Regions from separate parts of the Bacillus sp. Marseille-Q1617 genome, predicted to be linked through region 1. Evidence: a T-box and tRNA genes for the amino acid it is inferred to sense, from the RefSeq annotation. Region 1 holds a T-box; the other regions hold tRNA genes.
What was found. The T-box of region 1 lies ahead of serS (serine--tRNA ligase). A T-box ahead of a tRNA ligase gene usually reads a tRNA of that ligase, here a tRNA-Ser.
Positions count from the first base shown of each region.

Region 2: it encodes a tRNA-Ser, which carries the amino acid that the T-box ahead of serS (serine--tRNA ligase) is inferred to sense. The anticodon was not compared.
Region 3: it encodes a tRNA-Ser, which carries the amino acid that the T-box ahead of serS (serine--tRNA ligase) is inferred to sense. The anticodon was not compared.

Region 1 covers NZ_CAHJXM010000002.1:84,123-90,466, reverse strand. Annotated here, with positions in the region: gene guaB (IMP dehydrogenase) at 1-954, shown strand, start outside; gene HWX64_RS11990 (D-alanyl-D-alanine carboxypeptidase family protein) at 1,128-2,483, shown strand; gene pdxS (pyridoxal 5'-phosphate synthase lyase subunit PdxS) at 2,880-3,761, shown strand; gene pdxT (pyridoxal 5'-phosphate synthase glutaminase subunit PdxT) at 3,769-4,356, shown strand; T-box leader at 4,721-4,934, shown strand; gene serS (serine--tRNA ligase) at 5,019-6,293, shown strand.
Region 2 covers NZ_CAHJXM010000002.1:1,007,118-1,013,461, forward strand. Annotated here, with positions in the region: rRNA gene rrf (5S ribosomal RNA) at 1-4, shown strand, start outside; tRNA gene HWX64_RS16380 (tRNA-Val) at 17-92, shown strand; tRNA gene HWX64_RS16385 (tRNA-Thr) at 228-303, shown strand; tRNA gene HWX64_RS16390 (tRNA-Lys) at 328-403, shown strand; tRNA gene HWX64_RS16395 (tRNA-Leu) at 439-523, shown strand; tRNA gene HWX64_RS16400 (tRNA-Gly) at 529-603, shown strand; tRNA gene HWX64_RS16405 (tRNA-Leu) at 613-701, shown strand; tRNA gene HWX64_RS16410 (tRNA-Arg) at 768-844, shown strand; tRNA gene HWX64_RS16415 (tRNA-Pro) at 852-928, shown strand; tRNA gene HWX64_RS16420 (tRNA-Ala) at 937-1,012, shown strand; tRNA gene HWX64_RS16425 (tRNA-Met) at 1,127-1,203, shown strand; tRNA gene HWX64_RS16430 (tRNA-Ile) at 1,208-1,284, shown strand; tRNA gene HWX64_RS16435 (tRNA-Ser) at 1,302-1,394, shown strand; tRNA gene HWX64_RS16440 (tRNA-Met) at 1,570-1,643, shown strand; tRNA gene HWX64_RS16445 (tRNA-Asp) at 1,719-1,795, shown strand; tRNA gene HWX64_RS16450 (tRNA-Phe) at 1,956-2,031, shown strand; tRNA gene HWX64_RS16455 (tRNA-His) at 2,059-2,134, shown strand; tRNA gene HWX64_RS16460 (tRNA-Gly) at 2,143-2,216, shown strand; tRNA gene HWX64_RS16465 (tRNA-Ile) at 2,218-2,294, shown strand; tRNA gene HWX64_RS16470 (tRNA-Asn) at 2,304-2,378, shown strand; tRNA gene HWX64_RS16475 (tRNA-Ser) at 2,382-2,472, shown strand; tRNA gene HWX64_RS16480 (tRNA-Glu) at 2,477-2,548, shown strand; gene HWX64_RS16485 (PTS mannitol transporter subunit IICBA) at 2,901-4,814, shown strand; gene HWX64_RS16490 (BglG family transcription antiterminator) at 4,936-6,344, shown strand, end outside.
Region 3 covers NZ_CAHJXM010000001.1:1,118,206-1,124,549, forward strand. Annotated here, with positions in the region: rRNA gene HWX64_RS05540 (23S ribosomal RNA) at 1-1,362, shown strand, start outside; rRNA gene rrf (5S ribosomal RNA) at 1,534-1,650, shown strand; tRNA gene HWX64_RS05550 (tRNA-Asn) at 1,658-1,732, shown strand; tRNA gene HWX64_RS05555 (tRNA-Ser) at 1,736-1,828, shown strand; tRNA gene HWX64_RS05560 (tRNA-Glu) at 1,846-1,920, shown strand; tRNA gene HWX64_RS05565 (tRNA-Val) at 1,964-2,039, shown strand; tRNA gene HWX64_RS05570 (tRNA-Met) at 2,154-2,227, shown strand; tRNA gene HWX64_RS05575 (tRNA-Asp) at 2,235-2,311, shown strand; tRNA gene HWX64_RS05580 (tRNA-Phe) at 2,488-2,563, shown strand; tRNA gene HWX64_RS05585 (tRNA-Thr) at 2,575-2,650, shown strand; tRNA gene HWX64_RS05590 (tRNA-Tyr) at 2,661-2,744, shown strand; tRNA gene HWX64_RS05595 (tRNA-Trp) at 2,864-2,937, shown strand; tRNA gene HWX64_RS05600 (tRNA-His) at 2,949-3,024, shown strand; tRNA gene HWX64_RS05605 (tRNA-Gln) at 3,064-3,135, shown strand; tRNA gene HWX64_RS05610 (tRNA-Gly) at 3,143-3,217, shown strand; tRNA gene HWX64_RS05615 (tRNA-Cys) at 3,225-3,298, shown strand; tRNA gene HWX64_RS05620 (tRNA-Leu) at 3,306-3,390, shown strand; tRNA gene HWX64_RS05625 (tRNA-Gly) at 3,394-3,467, shown strand; gene HWX64_RS05630 (carbohydrate ABC transporter permease) at 4,167-5,108, shown strand; gene HWX64_RS05635 (carbohydrate ABC transporter permease) at 5,108-5,935, shown strand; gene HWX64_RS05640 (ABC transporter substrate-binding protein) at 6,006-6,344, shown strand, end outside.

The DNA of each region.
Region 1 (6,344 bases):
GATGAAGCGGAAAAAATCCTTCAGCAGCATAAGATTGAAAAGCTGCCGCTTATCGATCAGGAAGGCGTACTAAAAGGTTTAATCACCATTAAAGATATTGAAAAAGTAATTGAGTTCCCGAACTCTGCGAAAGACAGTCAAGGGCGCTTATTGGTTGGGGCAGCTGTAGGAATCTCCAAGGATACTCTCACACGCGTCGAACAGCTTGTAAAAGCGAATGTCGATGCGATTGTCATCGATACAGCCCATGGACATTCTGCAGGCGTTCTATCCGTTGTGAGCGAAATTCGCGCAGCGTATCCTGAGCTGAACATTGTGGCAGGAAACGTGGCAACGGCTGAAGCAACAAGAGAACTGATTGAAGCAGGGGCTGACGTTGTAAAAGTTGGAATCGGACCTGGATCAATTTGTACAACACGTGTAGTTGCAGGAGTGGGCGTACCTCAAATCACTGCCATTTACGACTGTGCAACTGAAGCGAGAAAACATGGTAAAGCCATCATTGCCGACGGTGGAATCAAGTTCTCAGGAGACATCGTGAAGGCACTTGCATCAGGCGGACATGCTGTCATGCTCGGAAGCCTGCTTGCAGGTACATCTGAAAGCCCTGGAGAAACAGAAATCTTCCAAGGCCGTCGTTTTAAAGTATACCGCGGTATGGGCTCATTGAGTTCAATGGAAAAAGGATCAAAAGACCGCTACTTCCAGGAAGAAGCGAAGAAATTTGTTCCTGAAGGCATTGAAGGCCGTATCCCTTATAAAGGGCCGCTCGCGGATACGTTGTATCAACTGATCGGCGGGCTACGCTCCGGAATGGGCTATTGCGGTACGAAGAATCTCCATGAGCTGCGTGAGAATGCCCAATTCATCCGCATGACGGGTGCAGGCCTCCGCGAGAGCCATCCGCACGATGTACAAATCACGAAGGAAGCACCAAACTATTCACTATCATAAGACTAGTAAAGGACCGGCAGCTGACCGGTCCTTTTTTTTTGGAAAAATCGGCTAAATGAAGAGGTCGCAAGTCCCTTGTCCTATGCCAAAACTAGGAATATTCTCTGTCTATTCTTACCTTTCGAACTATGATAAAATAACGAAGGTGTACATAAAAACTTGGAGGGCTAAAAGTGAAAAGAAGTTGGGTTCAAAAATCTTTTGTTTGTTTCTTGGTATTATTGATGGCAATGAGCATGGTGCAAAAACCGGCAAGTGCTCAAGGGGATTTAGATGTTAACGCAAATGCTGCGATTTTAGTAGAAGCAAGTACCGGTAAAGTTTTATATGAAAAGAATTCAGAAACGGCTCTTGGAATTGCAAGTATGACGAAGATGATGACTGAATACCTTCTGCTTGAAGCGATAGAAGAAGGTAAAGTGAAGTGGGATCAGGAGTATACGGTTCCTACGAATGTCTCTAAGATGTCTCATAACACGTCACTAAGTAATGTTTCACTGCGTGAAGAAGGAACGTATACGATTAAAGACTTATATGAATCCATGGCTATCTATTCAGCGAATGCTTCAGCAATGGCGATAGCTGAAACGATTGCCGGTTCGGAAGCCAACTTTGCGAAATTGATGAATAAAAAAGCTGAAGAACTTGGATTGGAAAATTATAAATTTGTTAACTCATCAGGATTGAACAATAAAGACTTGGCACCTTATGTCGATCAAGTTGTCGGCGGAGCTGAGGAAGAGAATGTGATGTCGGCTAAGGATACTGCTACGCTTGCGTACCGACTTCTGAATGATTTTCCGGAAGTACTGGAGACATCGAGTATTGCGAAAAAGGTATTCGCTGAAGGCACCGAAGATGAATTTAATATGCCTAACTGGAACTGGATGCTTCCAGGTCTGATTCGTGAGTATGAAGGCATGGACGGGCTCAAAACAGGTACTACCGACTTTGCAGGAGCATGTTTCACAGGTACTGCAGAGCGTGACGGAATGAGATTCATCACGGTTGTGATGGACGTCCAGGTCGAACCTGGTGAAAATTCGTACGATGCCCGTTTTGCGGAAACCAGAAAAATGATGGACTATGCTTTTAATAACTACACAATGCAAGAACTTCTTCCTGCAGATTACAAGATCAAAGGACAAAAGACCCTTCCGGTAGTAAAAGGAAAGGAAAAAGAAGTTGGCATCAAGTCTGAATCTGCTTTGAACATGGTTGTAAAGAACGGTGAAGAAGATCAGTACAAGCCTAAATTTGTTGTAGACAAGAAGAAGCTTAATGAAGATGGTAAGCTGACCGCGCCTGTTAAGAAGGGCGAAAAAGTAGGTTATGTTACATTAGAATCAAAAGACAAGAATGACCTAGGTTACCTGACTGACAAGGGATCTAATGGAGCTAAATCTTCTGTCGTGACAGTCGAAGGAGTCGAAAAAGCAAACTGGTTCGTTCTTTCGATGAGAGCTGTCGGCGGATTTTTCGGAGATATTTGGGGTTCTGTAACATCAACAGTAAAAGGCTGGTTCTAACTTCATAGAAAGACTCCAGGTTATAAAATGACCTGGGGTTATTTTTATATTTACTGCTCATGAGGGAACCGGGGTTAATTCCATTATATACATATACCCGATAAGTAAACCCTATCCGCTTTTCATCTTGTCCAGCTCCAGGGCTTAGAGGCACATGTCATAAGCCAAATCGGCCAAGAAGGCAAAGAACGCCTTCCCGTCCGATTCGGCTTATGCCACCCGCCTCTGACCAAAGCCCTTCCGCTTTTCGTCTTGACATAACCCTGTTTTTGTTGTTTATTTAGCAGTAGGGCAATATCATCATTCCGATTGTTTTAGTCAATTTTTCCTGCAATTTCTGCTGAAATGAAAAGAAAAAATAGACAGGCATAGGATAAATATAAGGGGGATACATAAATGAATACTGGTACAGATCGTGTTAAAAGAGGTATGGCTGAAATGCAAAAAGGCGGCGTCATCATGGACGTTGTCAATGCAGAGCAGGCAAAGATTGCTGAAGCTGCGGGTGCAGTTGCGGTAATGGCTTTAGAACGAGTTCCAGCTGACATCCGTGCTGCTGGCGGCGTAGCGAGAATGGCAGACCCTCGTATTGTGGAAGAAGTAATGGGAGCTGTAACGATCCCGGTTATGGCGAAAGCGCGTATCGGTCATATCGTTGAAGCGCGAGTACTTGAATCAATGGGTGTGGACTATCTTGATGAGAGTGAAGTATTAACACCTGCTGATGAAGAGTATCATTTAAATAAAAGAGATTTCACGGTTCCATTCGTATGTGGATGCCGTGACTTAGGCGAAGCAGCACGTCGTATCGGTGAAGGTGCATCGATGCTTCGAACAAAAGGTGAGCCTGGAACAGGAAACATCGTCGAAGCGGTTTGTCACATGCGTAAAGTGAACGCTCAGGTGCGCAAGCTTGTCAGCATGAGCACAGACGAAATCATGACAGAAGCAAAGCTTTTGGGTGCTCCATATGAATTATTATTAGAAATTAAAGAAAACGGCCGTTTACCGGTTGTTAACTTCGCTGCAGGCGGTATCGCGACTCCGGCTGATGCGGCTCTTATGATGGAACTGGGTGCTGACGGTGTATTCGTCGGTTCAGGTATTTTCAAATCTGAAAACCCTGAGAAGTTTGCAAGAGCGATCGTGGAAGCGACTACTCATTATCAGGACTACAAGTTGATTGCTGAACTCTCCAAAGAACTTGGAGTTGCGATGAAGGGTGTAGAAATTTCTTCTATCCTTCCTGAACAGCGCATGCAAGATCGAGGCTGGTAAGTCTATGATGAAAATAGGTGTATTAGGACTTCAAGGGGCTGTCAGAGAGCATGTACGATCAATTGAGGCATGTGATGCCGAAGCGGTGGTTGTGAAGCGTACAGAGCAGCTGGATGGACTTGACGGTTTGATCATGCCTGGCGGTGAAAGTACGACGATGAGACGGCTTATCGACCGCTATGGATTTTTAGAGCCGCTGAAAGAATTTGCAGCAAGCGGGAAACCGATTTTCGGCACGTGTGCCGGCCTCATTCTTTTGGCAAATAAGATCGTGGGTTATGATGAACCCCATCTTGGTGTGATGGATGTCATGGTTGAGCGTAATTCCTTTGGTCGTCAAAAGGAAAGCTTCGAAGCCGATTTGAACATTGCCCATGTGGGAAATCATTTTAATGCCGTATTCATTCGTGCGCCTCATATCGTAGAAGCGGGAGAAGATGTTGAAATCCTCGCAAAGCACAATGACCGCATCGTTCTTGCACGCCACGGGCAATTCCTGGGATGTTCATTCCATCCCGAATTGACAGACGACCATCGCCTAACGGCTTACTTCATCGAGATGGTCAAAGAGTCAAAGGAAAAAGCAGTTTTATAATAATGTTTAATTGTGCGTGATCCCGACGATGGAAAAGGGTTAGTACCAGCGGTTTATTGGAGTGCAAGACGAAGACTCCTAAACGAAAAGCGGAAGGGCTTTGCCCAGAGGCGGGTGGCATAAGACGAATCGGCCATGAAGGCGTTCTTTGCCTTCTTGGACGGTTTGACTTATGACATGTGCCTCTAAGCCCCGCAGCTAGACAGTTGACTCTCCCTCATAAGGAGGCTCACGGGCTACCCGCGGAAAGCGAAGTCTTGCACGGAAATCATTAGCGGTAATTAAACAAGTTCCAAAAAACATTGGCATAAACCTATTGCAAAATGGAAAACATTGTAGTAGATTATGAAATAACCAATATGAGTTTAAAACGTTGACAGGAAATAGTAGTGAAGACTTCTAGCCAAAAGAGAGCCGGTGGTTGGTGCAAACCGGTGCAGAATCTTTGCGAATCCATCCTTGAGTGAAATACTGAACCATTCAGTAGGTATTTTCGGTGATTCCGTTATCATCTCTAAGAGGAAAGCAGCTCTGCTGTTTTCAATTAGGGTGGCAACGCGGAAACCTCCGTCCCTTTTACCAGGGACGGGGGTTTTTTATATTCTCCGGATCCTGCCATCGTTCTAACCAATAAACACAGATATTTTAAAGGAGGAAGAAGCATGTTAGACATCAAATACTTACGTGCCAATTTGGAAGATGTGAAAAACCGCCTTCAGCATCGCGGCGAAGATCTTGAGGACTTTGATAAGTTTGAGGAACTCGATAAGAGAAGAAGAGAGCTTCTTGTGGAAAGTGAAAACCTGAAGAGCAAGCGTAATGAAGTATCTCAAAAAATTGCTCAGATGAAAAAAGACAAACAGGATGCCCAGGACATGATCGTTGAAATGCGTGAAGTCGGGGGGATGGTCAAGAAGCTTGACGAGGAACTTAGAGGCATCGAGGAAGAGCTGGAGCGGATCCTTCTGTCTATCCCGAATATCCCTCATGAATCTGTTCCTGTCGGCGAAACAGAGGACGACAACGTGGAAGCCCGTAAGTGGGGCGAAATCCGCGAGTTCGATTTCGAAGCAAAGCCTCACTGGGATATTGCAACAGGACTTGATATCCTTGACTTTGAGCGTGCAGGGAAAGTAACGGGAAGCCGCTTTGTTTTCTATAAAGGCTTGGGTGCAAGACTGGAACGTGCCCTGTTGAACTTCATGATGGATCTCCACATGGATGAGCACGGATATACGGAAATGATCCCGCCATTCCTTGTGAACCGCGCAAGCATGACAGGGACAGGACAGCTGCCGAAGTTCGAAGAAGATGCTTTCCGTATCGAAAGTGAAGATTATTTCCTTGTTCCGACTGCAGAAGTGCCTGTGACAAACTATCACCGCGATGAAATCATCAAAGGGGAAGAGCTGCCGCTCAGCTATGTAGCCTACAGTGCTAACTTCCGTTCTGAAGCGGGATCTGCCGGACGGGATACAAGAGGACTGATTCGCCAGCATCAATTCAATAAAGTGGAACTTGTCCGCTTTGTGAAGCCGGAAGATTCTTACGATGAGCTTGAGAAGCTGACAGGCCATGCAGAAAAAGTCCTTCAGCTCCTGGGACTGCCATACCGCGTTTTATCAATGTGTACTGCGGATCTTGGCTTCACGGCTGCAAAGAAATATGATATCGAGGTTTGGATTCCAAGCTACGGCACATACCGTGAGATTTCTTCTTGCAGTAATTTCGAAGGCTTCCAGGCAAGACGTGCGAATATCCGTTTCAGAAGGGAAGCAAACGCGAAGCCTGAACATGTTCACACATTGAATGGTTCTGGATTGGCGATCGGCCGTACCGTTGCCGCTCTGTTGGAAAACTATCAGCAGGAAGACGGATCTGTCATCGTACCGGAAGTTCTTCGTCCTTATATGGGCGGGGCAGAAGTGATTAAATAATAAGGTTGAAAAAGGTATCCGGTGCGTTCCCCGGATACCATTCATTTTTTT
Region 2 (6,344 bases), 920 kb from region 1:
AGGCGATTTATATTTTGGAGGATTAGCTCAGCTGGGAGAGCATCTGCCTTACAAGCAGAGGGTCGGCGGTTCGATCCCGTCATCCTCCACCATAGATTTTTACGAAGCGTGAGCGGAGTAAAAGATCTTTCCTTCCTTTACTAAGAGCGAAGGAAAAAACGTCCTTAATTTCTACAATGTATTCAATGCTGAGTATATTGGACGAGTATTGCAAAACAACTTTACACGCCGGTGTAGCTCAACTGGTAGAGCAACTGACTTGTAATCAGTAGGTTGGGGGTTCAAGTCCTCTTGCCGGCACCACTTCGGTTTTACTCATTTTTATATGAGCCATTAGCTCAGTTGGTAGAGCATCTGACTTTTAATCAGAGGGTCGAAGGTTCGAGTCCTTCATGGCTCACCATTTGATGTTTGCAAAAGGCAAATGTCTCATTACATGCGGGTGTGGCGGAATTGGCAGACGCACCAGACTTAGGATCTGGCGCCGCAAGGCGTGGGGGTTCAAGTCCCTTCACCCGCACCATATTTGCGGAAGTAGTTCAGTGGTAGAACACCACCTTGCCAAGGTGGGGGTCGCGGGTTCGAATCCCGTCTTCCGCTCCAAAGATTTTTGCCGGGGTGGCGGAACTGGCAGACGCACAGGACTTAAAATCCTGCGGTAGGTGACTACCGTACCGGTTCGATTCCGGTCCTCGGCACCAAAGATTTTTGCTCTGGCAAAAGATATTTCCTTAATTTGCGGAAGCAAACATTCTTAATTATATTAAGCGCCCGTAGCTCAATTGGATAGAGCGTTTGACTACGGATCAAAAGGTTAGGGGTTCGACTCCTCTCGGGCGCGCCATCTATATCGGGAAGTAGCTCAGCTTGGTAGAGCACTTGGTTTGGGACCAAGGGGTCGCAGGTTCGAATCCTGTCTTCCCGACCACTTTAGATGGGGCCTTAGCTCAGCTGGGAGAGCGCCTGCTTTGCACGCAGGAGGTCAGCGGTTCGATCCCGCTAGGCTCCACCAAAGATTTTTGCTTCAGCAAAATATCTTACCTTTTACGCAGCGTAAGCGGAGTAAAATAATCTTCAATGTATTTGCTTCAGCAAAACATCTGAAAATTTCATTAAAATGTTTCTTGGCGGTGTAGCTCAGCTGGCTAGAGCGTACGGTTCATACCCGTGAGGTCGGGGGTTCGATCCCCTCCGCCGCTACCAATACGGACCTTTAGCTCAGTTGGTTAGAGCAGACGGCTCATAACCGTCCGGTCGTAGGTTCGAGTCCTACAAGGTCCACCATTCACATTTTAAAACACGGAGGAATACCCAAGTCCGGCTGAAGGGATCGGTCTTGAAAACCGACAGGGGTGTTAAAGCCCGCGGGGGTTCGAATCCCTCTTCCTCCGCCATATTTATTTTTTTACCCTTATTATCGTCGCGGGGTGGAGCACGTCCGAATAATCTTCGGAGCTTGCACATCAGCGCACCGACTGAGCAGCAGCTTGAATAAGCTTACTGAAGTCGGGGTGGTTCTAACGGATCTGTATTCGTAGGATCACAACTTATTTAAACGTTTATTATCGTCGCGGGGTGGAGCAGTTCGGTAGCTCGTCGGGCTCATAACCCGAAGGTCGCAGGTTCAAATCCTGTCCCCGCAATACCATTTTTGTTAAAGCAAATAGTAATCTAAGGGGTAACCGATGGATGAATATTTTGCTGGCGCAAAAATTCTTGGTCTGGTAGTTCAGTTGGTTAGAATGCCTGCCTGTCACGCAGGAGGTCGCGGGTTCGAGTCCCGTCCAGACCGCCACTAATTACATAGTGTGGCTTAGTAGCTCAGTTGGTAGAGCACGGTGAATAAGCTTCATCGAATAAACATCAGCGTACAGCTTGAGCAGCATCTTGAATAATCTTTCTGAAAGCTGGACGATGGACTATCACACTCTATGATTAGGAATTTTACATATGATGGCTCAGTAGCTCAGTTGGTAGAGCAATGGACTGAAAATCCATGTGTCGGCGGTTCGATTCCGTCCTGAGCCACCATTTTTCATTTATATCATACTTTTCATGGCGATTGTGGCGAAGTGGTTAACGCACCGGATTGTGGTTCCGGCATTCGTGGGTTCGATTCCCATCAGTCGCCCCATATATTTTGCGGGTGTAGTTTAATGGTAAAACCTCAGCCTTCCAAGCTGATGTCGTGGGTTCGATTCCCATCACCCGCTCCAAGGGCCTATAGCTCAGCTGGTTAGAGCGCACGCCTGATAAGCGTGAGGTCGGTGGTTCGAGTCCACTTAGGCCCACCATCTTAATATTCCGCAGTAGCTCAGTGGTAGAGCTATCGGCTGTTAACCGATCGGTCGCAAGTTCGAATCTTGCCTGCGGAGCCATATGGAGAAGTACTCAAGTGGCTGAAGAGGCGCCCCTGCTAAGGGTGTAGGTCGGGCAACCGGCGCGAGGGTTCAAATCCCTCCTTCTCCGCCATTAAGGCCCGTTGGTCAAGCGGTTAAGACACCGCCCTTTCACGGCGGTAACACGGGTTCGAATCCCGTACGGGTCATTCTGAAAGACTATCTAATCGATAGTCTTTTTTATTTTATATGTAAGTAATCATCGCTCAAAAGCAGCTGCCATGCTTGAATCCTTGGAGGGATTTCAAGTTCATTCCCGAGCGTGCCTTATAAATAAGAAGAGTAGAAACGCCCTGTGAATTTCCATAGGGCGTTTCTTTTTGTGAATCTTTTTTTTGAAGATATGTTAACTCTGCAAAGTATTAGAAAAGAGCCGGGGAGAAACAATAGGTTTGTCGTCACCGCTGTGACAAAGTTAGTTTTCATCTTCCTTGTTGTTCAGTATTCCGTGACCTATGATTAATATATGAGTACTTGATTTATATAGAAAGGAAGAGAAAAATGGCTCAATCAACTGTAAAAGTTAAAATACAAAAGTTTGGTAACTTCCTCAGTTCTATGGTCTTGCCGAATATCGGTGCCTTCATTGCATGGGGATTGATTACTGCATTATTTATTCCTACCGGTTTTTTTCCAAATGAAAGCCTTGCCAAATTAGTGGGGCCGATGGTCACGTATCTTCTGCCTCTCTTGATCGGGTATACAGGCGGTAAGCTTGTGCACGATCAGCGCGGCGGAGTCGTGGGTGCGATCGCTACAATGGGGGTCATCGTAGGTGCACCTGATACCCCGATGTTCCTCGGTGCTATGATCATGGGACCGCTTGGCGGTTACGGCATCAAGAAATTTGACAGTGCAATCGAAGGGAAGATCCGTGCAGGGTTTGAGATGCTTGTTAACAACTTCTCGGCGGGAATACTTGGCGGGATCCTTGCAATCCTTGCGTTTCTCGGGATCGGACCTGCTGTTGACGGACTGACAAAGCTTCTGGTTGCCGGTGTTGACTGGCTTATCGGTGCAGGGCTGCTGCCGCTGACAAGTCTGTTGATCGAACCTGCAAAAATCTTATTCTTGAATAATGCCATCAACCACGGTGTCCTTTCACCGATTGGGTTGGAACAGGTACAGCAAACGGGTCAATCGGTTCTTTTCTTACTGGAAGCGAACCCTGGACCGGGTCTTGGTGTATTGCTCGCATTTATGCTGTTCGGCAGGGGGACTGCCAAGCAATCCGCTCCTGGCGCAGCAATCATTCATTTCCTGGGAGGGATCCATGAGATTTACTTCCCTTATGTCCTTATGAAACCTATGCTGTTTCTTTCAGTCATACTGGGAGGAATGAGCGGAGTCTTCACGCTTGTTCTATTGGGCGGCGGCCTTTCCGCTCCTGCTTCGCCGGGAAGCATCCTGGCGATTGCTGCTGTCACACCTCCTGAAGGTATGAAGTATCTGGCAAACTTTGCGGCTGTCATTGTAGCAGCGGTTGTGTCATTCATCGTTTCGGCGATCGTCTTGAAATCAAGCAAGAAACAGGAAGACAATATTGAAGAAGCAACGAAGAAAATGGAAGAAATGAAAGGAAAGAAGAGTTCTGTTTCCGGACAAATCAATCAGCAGCAGGGCCCACTTCCTGGTGAAGTGAATAAAATTGTCTTTGCTTGTGATGCGGGAATGGGATCCAGTGCGATGGGTGCGTCATTACTGCGTAAAAAAGTGAAGGAGGCAGGACTTGATATTTTCGTAACGAATACAGCAATCAGTAATCTGCCGGCTGATGCACAGGTAGTCATCACTCAGGAAGAATTGACGCCGCGCGCGAAGAATAAACTGCCGGATGCATACCACATCTCGGTCGATAATTTCCTTTCAAGTCCGGAATACGATAAGCTTATTGGAAGCCTCCAAAATGACATCACGGAAGAACAGGATGAGCTTGTCGAGGATGCAGAAAAGGAAGCAGTCGGAGTCGAACCTCAGGGAGACGGGGATGACGATCTTCTACGAGAAGAAAACATCTTCATCGGCCAGGAGTTTCAGACGAAGGAAGACGCTATCCGATTTGCCGGGGAAGCACTCGTGAAAGCTGCTTATGTAGAAGACAGTTACGTCGATGCAATGATCGAAAGAGAAGGCATCACGACGACATACATGGGGAATAACGTGGCCATCCCCCACGGTACGGAAGACGCGAAGAAAGCGGTCATCAAATCAGGATTCACGGTCATTCAAGTGCCGAAAGGCGTGGACTTTAACGGTGAACAGGCAAAGCTGATCTTTGGTATCGCCGGTAAAGATGGCACGCATCTTGAGATCCTGTCAAGCATCGCCGTCATCTGCTCCGAGCAGGAGAACGTAGACAAGATGGTACAGGCAAAAACAGCTAAAGAACTGAAAGAAATCATCAATAACAACTAATATTCAATCCGGAAAGGTGTTTCTTGCCTTTCCGTTTTGGCGGTTAAAATCTAAACTACAAATAACTTACTCAATACACATTTAAGGCGCTGACTATACCATAAAGAAACGGAGGGAGAACATGTTCATTACCTCAAGGGAAAAATCGATTATAGAATTGATTGTAAAAACATCGGGTAAGCATACCGTTCACTCTCTCTCTGCTTTTATGAATGTCAGCGGCCGGACGATCCAACGGAATCTAAAATCCATCGAAGCCATTTTGAAACAGTATCATCTGGAGCTGAAGCGGACGCCGAGTGATGGATTATTCATTGACGGAAAGAACGAGCATATCTACAGGCTGATTCAAGGGTTGGCAGAAGCAAGCCCTACAGATGAAACACCTGAAGAACGAAAGCTGCAATTATTGATCACCCTGCTGCATGATGGACCTTCTTTCAAAAAGCAGGTCCTTGCCAATCAGCTGGGAATCAGTGTCACCACATTAAGCGCCTATCTTGACGAACTGGCAGATTGGCTGAATAAATTCAGCATCACGCTCACCAGGAAGAGAGGGGTGGGTGTAGAGATGATTGCGAATGAAGCCAGTAAGCGGCATGCTCTTGCAAGCTTCTTTCTCGTTTATTTTTATGAAGATATCATTGAAAGCTTGTATTTAATGCAAAAAGGTCATGCATTCAATGAACCGGTTCTTGGATATTTCCAGCCGGATCATCTGAAGGCTGTCTATCAGACGATTGACAGGCACTTATCCAATGAACAGCTGAGCCTTGTAGACAACGATTATATCGGCCTGGTCGTACATGTCTGCCTGAGCATTCAGCGGACGCAGAATGACTGCGTCATAACCGAAATGAACCAAGTGGAAAGCCATTACTCCAGTGAATACAATTTGATGATGGAGATTGCCGGAGAGCTGGAGGAGGTCCTTTCAATACGGATCACCGAATCGGATATCAACTTTTTGACGCTCATATTAAAAGGCTCCAAGGTACAAGAAACGGATGCTGCTTATTATGACAGTATTTTTCTAGGGCATCTGATTAAAAAAGTTGTCAAGGATGTTTCCACCAACCTGAATGTTGATTTAACTGACGACTTTTCACTGTTTCAGGGTCTCCTGGCCCATATGGGACCATCGATTTTCAGGCTGAAGCAGCAGATGGAATTATTCAATCCGCTGACGGAGGAAATCAAGGAAAAATATCCGGTCCTGTTTTTGGCGGTCAAAAACAGCCTTGAAAACCAATTTACGGATATACATTTCCCAGATGCCGAGGTTGCGTATATCGTCCTGCATTTCGGCTCTGCGCTTCTGATGAATGAGGAAAAGGTCAAAATCGACGCCGTCGTGGTCTGTCCAACCGGCATCGGGGCATCAAAGATGCTCGCAAGCCGCATTCAAAAAGAATTGAAGATGATTCATTCTGTGGATATCTTATCGATTGCAGATTTCCGGACTGCGAACCTGGGTGATTATGACCTCGTGGTTTCTACGGTAAGGCTTCCATTTACCGAGGTTGATTA
Region 3 (6,344 bases), on a different contig from region 1:
GACAGCGAGCGAATTATAGTAGCGAAGTTCCTGATTCCACACTGCCAAGAAAAGCCTCTAGCGAGGAAAAAGGTGCCCGTACCGCAAACCGACACAGGTAGGCGAGGAGAGAATCCTAAGGTGAGCGAGAGAACTCTCGTTAAGGAACTCGGCAAAATGACCCCGTAACTTCGGGAGAAGGGGTGCTCTTTGAGGTGCATAGCCTCGAAGAGCCGCAGTGAATAGGCCCAGGCGACTGTTTAGCAAAAACACAGGTCTCTGCGAAGCCGTAAGGCGAAGTATAGGGGCTGACGCCTGCCCGGTGCTGGAAGGTTAAGAGGAGTGCTTAGCGCAAGCGAAGGTGCGAATCGAAGCCCCAGTAAACGGCGGCCGTAACTATAACGGTCCTAAGGTAGCGAAATTCCTTGTCGGGTAAGTTCCGACCCGCACGAAAGGCGTAACGATCTGGGCACTGTCTCAACGAGAGACTCGGTGAAATTATAGTACCTGTGAAGATGCAGGTTACCCGCGACAGGACGGAAAGACCCCGTGGAGCTTTACTGTAGCCTGATATTGAATTTTGGTACAGCTTGTACAGGATAGGTAGGAGCCTTGGAAGCCGGAGCGCCAGCTTCGGTGGAGGCGTTGGTGGGATACTACCCTGGCTGTATTGAAATTCTAACCCGCGCCCCTTATCGGGGTGGGAGACAGTGTCAGGTGGGCAGTTTGACTGGGGCGGTCGCCTCCTAAAGAGTAACGGAGGCGCCCAAAGGTTCCCTCAGAATGGTTGGAAATCATTCGCAGAGTGTAAAGGCACAAGGGAGCTTGACTGCGAGACCTACAAGTCGAGCAGGGACGAAAGTCGGGCTTAGTGATCCGGTGGTTCCGCATGGAAGGGCCATCGCTCAACGGATAAAAGCTACCCCGGGGATAACAGGCTTATCTCCCCCAAGAGTCCACATCGACGGGGAGGTTTGGCACCTCGATGTCGGCTCATCGCATCCTGGGGCTGTAGTCGGTCCCAAGGGTTGGGCTGTTCGCCCATTAAAGCGGTACGCGAGCTGGGTTCAGAACGTCGTGAGACAGTTCGGTCCCTATCCGTCGTGGGCGCAGGAAATTTGAGAGGAGCTGTCCTTAGTACGAGAGGACCGGGATGGACGCACCGCTGGTGTACCAGTTGTCTTGCCAAAGGCATCGCTGGGTAGCTATGTGCGGAAGGGATAAGTGCTGAAAGCATCTAAGCATGAAGCCCCCCTCGAGATGAGATTTCCCATCACTTTATGTGAGTAAGATCCCTGGAAGATGACCAGGTAGATAGGTCAGAGGTGGAAGCATGGCGACATGTGGAGCTGACTGATACTAATCGATCGAGGACTTAACCACAAAGAGTCATTTTTAAATGAACACATTGGTCGATATTCGGCTTTCTTGACATCAATCCTTTATCTAGTTTTCAGGGAACAAAATTCTCATGAAAAGTACAAAAAAAGTCTTGAAAAATCTTTAAAAGACGATATAATAGTACTTGTCCTTAAAAAAGACATCATAAATTTGTCTGGTGACTATGGCGAAGAGGTCACACCCGTTCCCATGCCGAACACGGAAGTTAAGCTCTTCAGCGCCGATGGTAGTTGGGGGATCTCCCCCTGTGAGAGTAGGACGTCGCCAGGCATATCGTTCCGCAGTAGCTCAGTGGTAGAGCTATCGGCTGTTAACCGATCGGTCGCAAGTTCGAATCTTGCCTGCGGAGCCATAAGGAGAGCTGTCCGAGTGGTCGAAGGAGCACGATTGGAAATCGTGTAGACGGTCAAACGCTGTCTCAAGGGTTCAAATCCCTTGCTCTCCGCCATATAATTTCTTTTACCTGGCCCGTTGGTCAAGCGGTTAAGACACCGCCCTTTCACGGCGGTAACACGGGTTCGAATCCCGTACGGGTCACCAAAGAAGTCTTTTCGCCTAAGCGAAATGAACACACATACAATTTGGAGGATTAGCTCAGCTGGGAGAGCATCTGCCTTACAAGCAGAGGGTCGGCGGTTCGATCCCGTCATCCTCCACCATGGATTTTTGCATAGCGTAGCGGAGCAAAAGATCCTTCCAAAACTTTCACGAAGCACAACAAAGTGAAAGTAGCGCTCCTTACTATAAGGAAAACGCTTAAAAAATATTATCGTCGCGGGGTGGAGCAGTTCGGTAGCTCGTCGGGCTCATAACCCGAAGGTCGCAGGTTCAAATCCTGTCCCCGCAATACCATTGGTCTGGTAGTTCAGTTGGTTAGAATGCCTGCCTGTCACGCAGGAGGTCGCGGGTTCGAGTCCCGTCCAGACCGCCATTTTTCTTAAAATGCTAATAATGAATATGGCTCAGTAGCTCAGTTGGTAGAGCACGGTGAATAAGCTTCACCCGAGTAATCATCAGCGTACAGCTCGAGCAGCAACTTGAATAATCCTTCTGAGAGCTGGATGATGGACAATTGGATGCTCACATTAGGAACGAAAATATTAATATGGCTCAGTAGCTCAGTTGGTAGAGCAATGGACTGAAAATCCATGTGTCGGCGGTTCGATTCCGTCCTGAGCCACCATCTATTTTAGTGCCGGTGTAGCTCAACTGGTAGAGCAACTGACTTGTAATCAGTAGGTTGGGGGTTCAAGTCCTCTTGCCGGCACCACTGAACAGATGGAGGGGTAGCGAAGTGGCTAAACGCGGCGGACTGTAAATCCGCTCCTTCGGGTTCGGCAGTTCGAATCTGCCCCCCTCCACCAAGAATTTTTGCGCAGCGTAGTGAAGGAAAAGATTCCTCATTAAAGTTTACGAAGCGTTAGCGGAGTAAAATAAGCGTCCTTATATTTTGCACAGCGAAGCGTAATAAATAAATTTTCATAGGGGCATAGTTTAACGGTAGAACGAAGGTCTCCAAAACCTTTGGTGTGGGTTCGATTCCTACTGCCCCTGCCAATATGATCATGGCGATTGTGGCGAAGTGGTTAACGCACCGGATTGTGGTTCCGGCATTCGTGGGTTCGATTCCCATCAGTCGCCCCATAATTGTCACATTAACAATATTGTGACATATACTATCAATGGGCTATAGCCAAGCGGTAAGGCATCGCACTTTGACTGCGACATGCGTTGGTTCGAATCCAGCTAGCCCAGTAGTATTGCGGAAGTAGTTCAGTGGTAGAACACCACCTTGCCAAGGTGGGGGTCGCGGGTTCGAATCCCGTCTTCCGCTCCATTCATATGGCGCCATAGCCAAGTGGTAAGGCAGAGGTCTGCAAAACCTTTATCACCGGTTCAAATCCGGTTGGCGCCTCCATATGAATGCCGGTGTGGCGGAATAGGCAGACGCGCACGACTCAAAATCGTGTTCCTCACGGAGTGCCGGTTCGACCCCGGCCACCGGTACCATCCGCGGGTGTAGTTTAATGGTAAAACCTCAGCCTTCCAAGCTGATGTCGTGGGTTCGATTCCCATCACCCGCTCCAATCATACATACAAAAGACTTTCTCTTTAGGAGAAAGTCTTTTTTGCTATTCAATTGGAGAAATAACTTCAGAGGATCTTGATGAGACTGTAATGAAGTCGTCTGTGATATCAAGGGAGCAAGCAAGTTGATGGACTTCCATTCTTATTATACTAATTCTAAGTAGCGCAATAATCCATAATGTGGCGCAATAAATAAAATTGCTGCGCGATTATCGAAAAAGCTGCGCAATAAATGAGATTCCTGCGCAATTATCAGGAAACTGGCGCCATTATTTAAGTCTCAAGAGAATCCTGTATGGCACAAGGGCATATGTCCACTCGGGGACATCCAGACTATCGAAAGTTGGTACTCTTTTATACGATCCAGACCGTTTCGAGTACTTTCTAGCAACTGCTATAGCCCCCATGCCATTAACTTACACCATTCCCAACCACCGTTTAATTAGATAACAATCATTTTCAATTCGAATCATCTGTACTCCTCCAAAGCCAATCAATAAAACAACCCATGTCCACACCATAAATCCCACCCCATTCCCTGATAACCAAAAATCCTAATACTTAAATCCTTGCAATCAACCGATATCACAACTAGTCAAAATATTGCACCTTCTTTGTCAATTTTGTTGACCTAATAAAATAAGCACAGCCTTTATACTATAAGAAAACGGTTACATAACAAAGGGGTGGTGAAGCGTGTGGAACCAACATTGAAGACTGGACCGGTAAGTACCCAAGCACAGATCAAGGCAGTGTCAAAGAAGAAATTTAAATATAAGAGCTTGTTGACTTACGCTGCCTTTGTAGGACCTGCACTACTTTTTTTCATTGTGATACAGATTCTTCCCTTTTTAATGGGAGTCTATTATTCTTTCACTTCATGGAATGGAGTCAGTTCTGTTGTAGAGTGGGTAGGTTTTGAGAATTATAAGCAGATTTTCACGAATGACAAAACGTTCTTTAATTCTTTTATGTTTACGACGAAATTTATGTTTGCTGCCGTTATCATTAGTAATTTAATCGGTTTTGGTTTTGCTTTGCTTTTGAATGCAGCGCTGAAAACCCGTAATATCCTGAGAACGGTGTTTTTTATTCCGAATGTCATCGGAGGGTTATTATTAGGTTTCATCTGGCAATTCATCTTTGTTAAAGGATTCGCTTCAGTCGGGAACATGACGGATATCGCATTCTTCAAGATGCCATGGCTTGGTGATGAAAAGACTGCTTTCTGGGGAATTGTCATCGTATTTGCCTGGCAGATCAGCGGTTATATGATGGTCATCTACGTAGCAGCCTTGCAAGGGGTGGATAATTCCCTGTTGGAAGCTGCTAAGATGGACGGGGCGTCGAATTGGACTCTCCTGACGAAGATTATTATTCCATTAATTCTTCCGGCATTCACGATTTGCTTCTTCCTCACGATATCAATGGCTTTCAAGATCTTTGATCTGAATATATCGTTAACCGGCGGAGGTCCATTTAATTCGACTCAGTCTGTAGCGATTAATATCTATCAGGAAGCATTCCAGAATAATCGTTATGGTCTTGGAACAGCAAAGTCCATTTTATTCTTTGTTGTCGTAGCGATCTTTACAACGTTCCAAGTCATGCTGACGAAGAAGAAGGAGGTTGAGGCATAATGGGCAATCGATATACAAAAAAGACGTTTGTACTTGAGATTATCGGGATTGTCCTTGGTCTCATCTTCTTGATTCCCTTTTACTTTGTTTTTATCAATTCTGTTAAGCCGTTTGCAGCCATTCTCATTGATGCTGCGGCATGGCCGAAGGAATTTATGTTTTCGAACTATGCTAAGGTGTGGGACATCATCAATTTCCCCAGGGCATTCTGGAATTCACTTGTCATCACGGTAGCCAGCAACATCGGTTTAGTGGTGATCAGTTCAATGGCTGCCTGGAAGATGGTCCGGACACCTGGCAAGTTCAGTAAGATTCTATTTGTTATTTTCGTATCAGCGATGGTCATCCCTTTCCAGACGGTGATGATTCCGCTTATGAAACTCGGAGGGGCTTTGAACCTGACGAACAGCATACCAGGGTTGATCATCATGTACTTTGGTTTTGGAGTACCGCTATCTCTGTTCTTATTTCATGGTTTTGTGAAGACGGTGCCTGTTGAGATTGAAGAGTCAGCGATGATTGACGGATGCAGCCAGTTTGGCGTGTTTTGGAGAATTGTATTTCCTCTCCTGAAGCCGATCACCGTTACAGTTATCATTTTGAATACTCTCTGGATATGGAATGATTACCTGCTGCCGCTCCTGGTTTTACAGGATGCCGAGCTGCGTACGATTCCACTTGCTGCAAGTTCATTCTTTGCACAGTATACAAAGCAGTGGGATATGGGGCTTGCGGCATTGGTGCTGGGCATTGCACCGGTCATCGTTTTCTTCCTGTTCTTACAGAAACATATCATTAAAGGAATTGCTTCAGGTTCTATTAAGTAGATATAAAGGTTCTGTTATTCATGCAGGACTTTATATACAATAAAATTATATCAGGGAGGTCAAACCAATTATGAAACGCATTCTTTTACTTCTTACATCTTTCGTTCTTGTATTTGGTATTATCGCAGGGTGTTCTTCAAAAGATACATCATCAGGCGGTGACAGTGATTCCAAGTCAGGCGATGACGTAGTCACTCTTAACTTGTTCCAATTCAAAGTGGAAATTGCTGATCAGCTTCAAGAGATGATCAAGGAATTCGAAGCAGAACATCCAAATATCAAGGTGAAACTTGAAACTGTTGGCGGCGGTGCCGATTACGGTGCTGCACTTAAAGCGAAGTTTGCTTCCGGGGAAGAGCCGGATATTTTCAACAACGGTGGTTTTAAAGAGTTAGAGCTATGGCAGGAG